Prochlorococcus marinus XMU1402: one gene and its partner. The protein of the gene in region 1 interacts with the protein of each later gene in a pairwise test. Links are inferred from orthologs where the notes say so. Each region holds a gene or a part of one and is shown on either strand. Other genes may lie near its edges.

Region 1 (3,429 bases):
ATCCAAGTTAGGCAAATGGATATTTTCATTTCTCAGATTAAAAGAAAGCAAAACACATACTATAAAGTTGACTATTACTGAAGATAAAATTATTCCTACAACTCCAAAATTGTATGGAGAAAGATTCCCAATATTATTAATTGGGGCACCAATTAAAAACCAATCAAAAAAAATATTTAATATTATCCCTGCAAATGATGATTTAAAAGGAAAGTTTGTTTTTTCTATTGAATAGTAAGTTCTTACTAATAAATCTCTATAAAGATAAAAAGGAATGCCAACTGCATAAGCAATTAATATATTCTTTACTTTTAAAGCCGCTGAATAATCAAAAGATCCTCTCTGAAAAACTAACTGCACTATTTGATTATTAAATGTTATGAAAAATGCGGTTAAAAAAATAGTTGTCAAGAAACAGTACTCTATTCCAGAGATCAATATTTTTTGGAGGCCGATAAAGTCTTTATCACTTCTAAATTTAGAGAATTTTGGAAGTAATGGCAAAATCAAAGAGTTAGATAATACACCTAATGGGGCTTGTATCAAGAAGTTTCCGTAAGCTAGTCCCGATGCTGCTCCTTGAAAACTTGAAGCGAAAAACATATCGATAAAAACATTGATTTGACTGAGACCTGATGAGATAGATGCTGGAATAATTAGTTTGAAAATCCTCCTTTCTTCATTAAATAATTGGAAGTTTGACTTTAATCTCAAGAGACCGATTTTATTTATTTCCGAAATTTGAACAACAAACTGAATCAAAGTTCCTGTCAAAGTTGCAAAAGCGAGTAATCCCGTATAAGTAAAGAAATGAGAATAGTCATTTTTTTGGTTGAAAATCCAACTTAATAAAATAAAAAAAATAGTAGTTAGGCTTGTTATCGCTGGACTTATACTTGATAAAAAGAATTTTCTTTGGGAATTTAAGGCGCCAAAGCTTAAACCTATGAATCCGGATAAAGGGATACAAGGTGTAAGTATTTTTAATTGGTAAGTGGCAATAGATTTAGCTTCGTAACTTAAATTGGGGGCTAATAATTCAATTAATAAACTGGAATTAAAGTATATTAATATAGCTAAACTAATTAATAATATTGAAAGTTTTATGCTTACTTGAGTTAAAACAATCCCTCCATTTTTTTTGTTAAGGGGAGTTAGAACTGCAACGACTGCGTTATGTAAGGGACCATTAATTCCTCCAATAATTATTAGCAAAAAACCAGGAATTATATAGGCATAATTAAATGCGTCGTATGTTACCCCAACTCCAAAAGCAGCAGCTATAAATATTTGTCTTACACATCCAGCTAATTTACTAAGACTAGTACCAAATGAAATTGAAAAAACATTATTTTTTAAAAATGAATGCATTTGGATTTGTCTAAATTTTTCAAGAAGTTCAAGTTTCAATTATATTTGATTTTTAACTAACGACATATTTATGAATGATCGGATAATCGAATTTGATCCATTAATTGAAGGAGTTTTAATCAAGAGGTATAAAAGGTTTCTTGCAGATATAAAATTAGAGAGTGGAGAGATAGTAACTGCTCATTGTGCCAACACAGGCCCAATGAAGGGACTTTTGAGTGAGGGAGCTAAGGTAAGAATAAGTGTTTCCACTTCTCCAGAAAGAAAATTACCTTTTACTTGGGAACAGATATGTGTACTAAATTCAAGAAATGATGAGGTCTGGGTAGGAATTAATACTCTATTTGCAAATAAGTTAATCAAAAAGGTTATTGAGAAAAATTTGCTTGATGAAATAATAGGAGAAATAGAGACAATTAAATCTGAAGTTCCTTATGGAAAAGATAAAAAAAGCAGAATTGACTTTTTTTTAACTCCAAAATCTTCAAATCCTGATAAACGTAACATTTACCTAGAGGTTAAAAACACGACCTGGATTAAAGAAAATGTAGCTCTATTCCCAGATACAGTAACGAAAAGAGGCCAAAAACACCTCATGGAATTAAAGGAATTAATGCCTGAAAGTAAAAGTATTTTGGTACTTTGTATTACGAGAAAAGACGCTTCTTTCTTTGCACCAGGAGATGATGCAGATCCCTTATATGGCAGCCTTTTTAGAGAATCTTCAAGTGCAGGAATGATAACTATTCCATGTTCCTTTGAATTTCATAAAGACCACGTATCATGGAAAGGAATTAAACCTTTGAAATAAATAAAAAATCTTCTTGTTTTGAAATTCAAAAATAATAAATTTTCAAATTTAACAAATAATTTTAATGGTGCAAGTATAAAAATGGTATAAACAACTACTAGACACTGATAAGTTTTTTGAATAAATTTAGATTTGAAAGGAAACAGCACAAACTGTTTTTTTGCAGATCTAATTTTTTTTTATGACCACTGCTTTGCAAACGCCTCAAAGGCGCTCTAGGTCCAAGTTACAAGATGCAAGTCTTGTTAACGGGCCTATGCTCCTTTTGAGGAGTATTCGAGGATTTAGTTCAAACCGCTCCATGTTGTGGCTTGCAACTGTTCCTTTAGCTTTGTTTGGTTTAGGTATTTTTAATCTTTCTGCTCATGCAGGCGATCTACCTGAGTTGAATGCAGCTTTTCTTGCCAATAACTTATGGCTATTTGTCGCTACTATTTTAGTGATATTCATGAACGCCGGCTTCGCTATGGTAGAGGCAGGTATGTGTCGTTCTAAGAACGCCGTCAACATTCTTGCTAAAAACCTTTTCGTATTTGCTCTAGCTGTTACCTCTTATTGGGTAATAGGCTACTCGCTAATGTACGGAGACAGTATTGCTGGTGGATGGCTATATTTTATGGGCCTATTTTTTGATCCAACAGTCACTGCCGAAACAGTTGCTGATGCTGGATTAGTCCCAACAGTTGATTTCTTGTTCCAGTCTGCATTCGCAGGAACTGCTGCTACTATCGTTTCCGGACTTGTAGCAGAAAGAGTTAAATTTGGAGAATTTGTTGTTTTTGCGATTGTATTAACTGCATTTATATATCCAATTGCTGGTAGCTGGAAATGGAATGGTGGTTGGCTAGATGCATTAGGTTTTGTTGACTTTGCTGGTTCTTCAATTGTTCACTCAGTTGGAGCATGGGCAGGTCTCGTAGGAGCTATGCTTCTTGGACCAAGAATTGGCAAATACTCTGATGGGAAACCACAGGCTATGCCTGGACACAATATGGCTATAGCCACTTTGGGTGCATTAGTTCTTTGGATAGGTTGGTATGGATTTAACCCCGGTTCTCAACTTGCTATGGACCAATGGGTTCCATATGTTGCTGTAACAACTACTTTGGCAGCAGCTGCTGGTGCTATCGGAGCAACTGTTGTTTCAACACTAACTTCTGGTAAGCCTGATCTTACAATGATTATTAATGGAATCCTTGCTGGTTTGGTTAGTATCACTGCTGGTTGTGGTGATATGACTCTTGCTG
Region 2 (3,318 bases), 320 kb from region 1 along the record:
AAACTCGATAAAAACAAGGAAAATTTTATTTTGTTCGCATCAAGAAGTGGGGTAGTTCCATTAATAAATCTTTCTCTTGTAAGTAGAGTCCCAGATTCAATAATACCTATAAATCAAAATAATCAAGATACAAATATTTCTGGTGATTTAGGTGTAGATAATACAGGTGGAATTGGTTCATTTGGGATTGGCAATACGAGGTTAATTAGAATTGAGGCCTCTTATGAAGGATTTTTAGATCAGTTGTCTTTCGAGGATGAAAATAAAAAAATCCAATTAAGAAGTACCCCTAATTACACTAGATCACAAATTATTGGTTTGATTGGAGGTAATTCAGCAAATTTGATTAATAGAGCATTTATTTCTCAGATTAATAATGCGGATGCTTTTAGTGAAAAATTTCAGTTTTCTTTGTATCCAGCCTTAATAGAAAAAAATAATTCTTTAAATAATATTTTTTCTGATGAAAATGTAGATTTAAATAATGTTAATGAGTCAACTTCTAATAAAGGCATATCCTCTCAAGAATGGGTTGCAGAAATAGGTTTTGATATTACTGATTCTATAAATTTCTCTGTACAATCTATTCCCGGTAGAGATGATTTGCCTCCTACGGGCATAATTACCTTACAAGTCGATCCAAACAATAAAATAATTGACAAAAACTTAGATTTAGAATTATTAGGTTCTTCTGATTCTAATGGAGATTGGAAGAGTCAATTACAATTATTCTATAGATATTAATTCACAAACATAATCGCTTTTAAAATAGTTTTTCTGACCTATTATTTATTAATAAAATAAATAAATAAATATGGAAGATATTTTTGAAGTTCCTCAACCAGGAAAAGATCTTTTAGAAAAAGCTCATCAAGTTCGTCTGGCTTCAATAAAAATTAGTCAAGCTGAAAATAATAATAGAATTAAAGCCTTAAATTTTATGGCTGATTATCTAGAAAAAAATACTAAACAAATTTTAGATGCTAATAATGAAGACTATATAAAAGCAGAAAAGAAAGGTATTTCTAACGCTTTGCTCTCTAGATTGAAGTTATCAAAAGAAAAATTAAATTCAGGAATTGAAGGAGTAAGAAAAGTTGGGGATTTGGCTGATCCTGTGGATCAAGTTCAAATTAAAAGAGAACTTTCCAAAGGACTGATCATAGAGAGAAAGACTGTACCTATAGGTGTCCTCGGGATTATTTTTGAATCAAGACCTGATGCTGTTATGCAGATTAGTTCTCTAGCAATAAGATCTGGCAATGGAGTTATTTTAAAGGGTGGAAGTGAAGCTAGTTCAACAAATACTGCAATAGTCAAAGCATTAAAAGATGGATTACACGAATCAGGCCTTGATGAAAATGCAATATGTTTACTTACAAGTAGGAAAGATAGTATGTCCATGTTAAATCTTGATAAGTATATTAATTTAATAATTCCTAGAGGAAGTAATGAATTAGTTAAATTTATTCAAGACAATACAAGAATTCCAGTGCTAGGCCATGCTGATGGAATTTGTCATTTGTTTGTAGATAATGAGGTAAATCTTGAGATGGCTTTGTCTGTGGCACTGGACAGTAAAATTCAATATCCTGCGGCGTGTAATGCTATAGAAACTTTATTATTGCATAAAGATATTGCACCAGCATTTCTTGAAAAGGCTATACCTTTATTTGATTCAAATAACGTTAAATTAGTCGGAGATAAAAAATCTGTAGAATTAGGTATACAGTATGAGGCTAGTTTAGAAGATTGGAAAACTGAATATTTAGATTTAATTTTATCAATAAAAATTGTTGACAATCTTGATGAAGCCATTACACATATTCAGAAATATAGTTCAAAACATACAGATGGAATAATTACTGAAAATTTAAGTACGGCTAATAAATTTATGAATGTAGTTGATAGTGCGGGTGTTTTTCATAATTGCTCAACAAGATTTGCAGATGGATTTAGATATGGATTCGGAGCTGAAGTTGGGATATCTACTCAAACTCTGCCCCCAAGAGGACCTGTAGGCCTAGAGGGTTTGGTTACATATAAGTATTTCCTTAAAGGGGATGGAAATATAGTTGATGATTTTTCATCTGGAAAGGCTGTCTTTACTCATAAGGATCTTTAGATTTTTTGAAGATGGAAACATTTTTACACATAGAGAATATCAAACTTTGGGCTAGAGTTGGTGTTCTTGAAGAAGAAAGAAGATTAGGACAACTTTTTAGTTTGGATATATTGTTATGGACTGATTTTGAAAAATGTACTTCAAATGATGATGTTACAAAAACAGTTGACTATTCAAAATTAGTTGAAATTTTAAAAAGTCAATCAAAGAAAATATATTGTTTCACAATCGAAAAATACTCAAATGAAATTTTAGAAATTATTGATGAGGAATTTAAGTTGTCCAAAATCAAAATCATTTTGACAAAATGTAATCCTCCAATTACTGGTTTTGATGGGAAGGTTTCAATCGTAAGAATTCTTGAAAAAAAGTAAAAGTTTTGGAAAAAAGAAATCCTATTATATTGATTCATGGTCTTTGGAATACTTCAAGTATTTTTTCTTCTATTATCAAAAAACTTGATGATATTGGCATTGAATATTTCGCCCCAACTCTTAAGCATTCATATGGAATGACTTCAATTCTGGATTTGACTAATAAATTAAACGAATTAATTTTAGAGAAATATGGTTTAGAAAAAGAAATAGATATTTTGGGATTTTCTATGGGAGGAATAATTGGTAGGTACTGGCTTCAAAAATTTAATGGATATAAGAGAACAAGAAGATTAATTACTATAGGTTCTCCTCACAAAGGAACTTTGATGGCTCAATTAATACCTAAATACCCTTTTAAAGGAATATCAGAAATGAAAATTAATAGTAAATTTTTGAGAGAACTTGCAGATAATGATTTTTTTCTTGATGAAATCGAGTGTATAAATTTTTTTACTTATTGGGATCTAATGGTTTTCCCAGGATGGTGGACAAACTTAAATTTTGGAAAAAAAATATCAGTAAAAGTATATAAACATAGAAATCTTGTAAGAAATAAATCTGTGGTTGATAAAATAATCGATGAAATAATTATGTAGTTCCAGATAGACCCAAGTGTCTTATTAAGGAATCTGTTTGCGGCTCTCTTCCCCTGAATAGTTTAAATATATCTAATGGAGGTAAGCTTCCACCCAGGCTAAGTATTGTATCTTTGAATTTCTTTCCTATTAACTTTAAATCTTCAGAGTTTTCTAGATCAGCTTCTTCGAACATTGAAAATGCATCAGCACTTAGAACCTCAGCCCATTTATATGAGTA

Evidence for each region.
Region 2: the proteins of sfsA (region 1) and HA141_RS03240 interact in binary tests that used the Escherichia coli proteins (3 or more experiments, as listed by UniProt). The link is inferred for Prochlorococcus marinus XMU1402 from one-to-one orthologs.

What each region holds. Positions count from the first base shown.
Region 1 is NZ_JAAORD010000001.1:251,678-255,106, forward strand. The notes cover bases 360-3,311. They hold sfsA (DNA/RNA nuclease SfsA), read left to right. Parts: upstream 360-1,441; coding sequence 1,442-2,182; downstream 2,183-3,311. Other genes in these bases: murJ (murein biosynthesis integral membrane protein MurJ), read right to left, coding at 360-1,371; HA141_RS01380 (ammonium transporter), read left to right, coding at 2,364-3,311. Outside these bases: more of murJ, read right to left, coding at 1-359; more of HA141_RS01380, read left to right, coding at 3,312-3,429. UniProt on the Escherichia coli protein: Binds to DNA non-specifically. Could be a regulatory factor involved in maltose metabolism.
Region 2 is NZ_JAAORD010000001.1:575,314-578,631, forward strand. The notes cover bases 129-2,969. They hold HA141_RS03240 (glutamate-5-semialdehyde dehydrogenase), read left to right. Parts: upstream 129-814; coding sequence 815-2,125; downstream 2,126-2,969. Other genes in these bases: HA141_RS03235 (translocation/assembly module TamB domain-containing protein), read left to right, coding at 129-744; folB (dihydroneopterin aldolase), read left to right, coding at 2,137-2,499; HA141_RS03250 (esterase/lipase family protein), read left to right, coding at 2,505-2,969. Outside these bases: more of HA141_RS03235, read left to right, coding at 1-128; more of HA141_RS03250, read left to right, coding at 2,970-3,098; HA141_RS03255 (M3 family metallopeptidase), read right to left, coding at 3,091-3,318. UniProt on the Escherichia coli protein: Catalyzes the NADPH-dependent reduction of L-glutamate 5-phosphate into L-glutamate 5-semialdehyde and phosphate. The product spontaneously undergoes cyclization to form 1-pyrroline-5-carboxylate.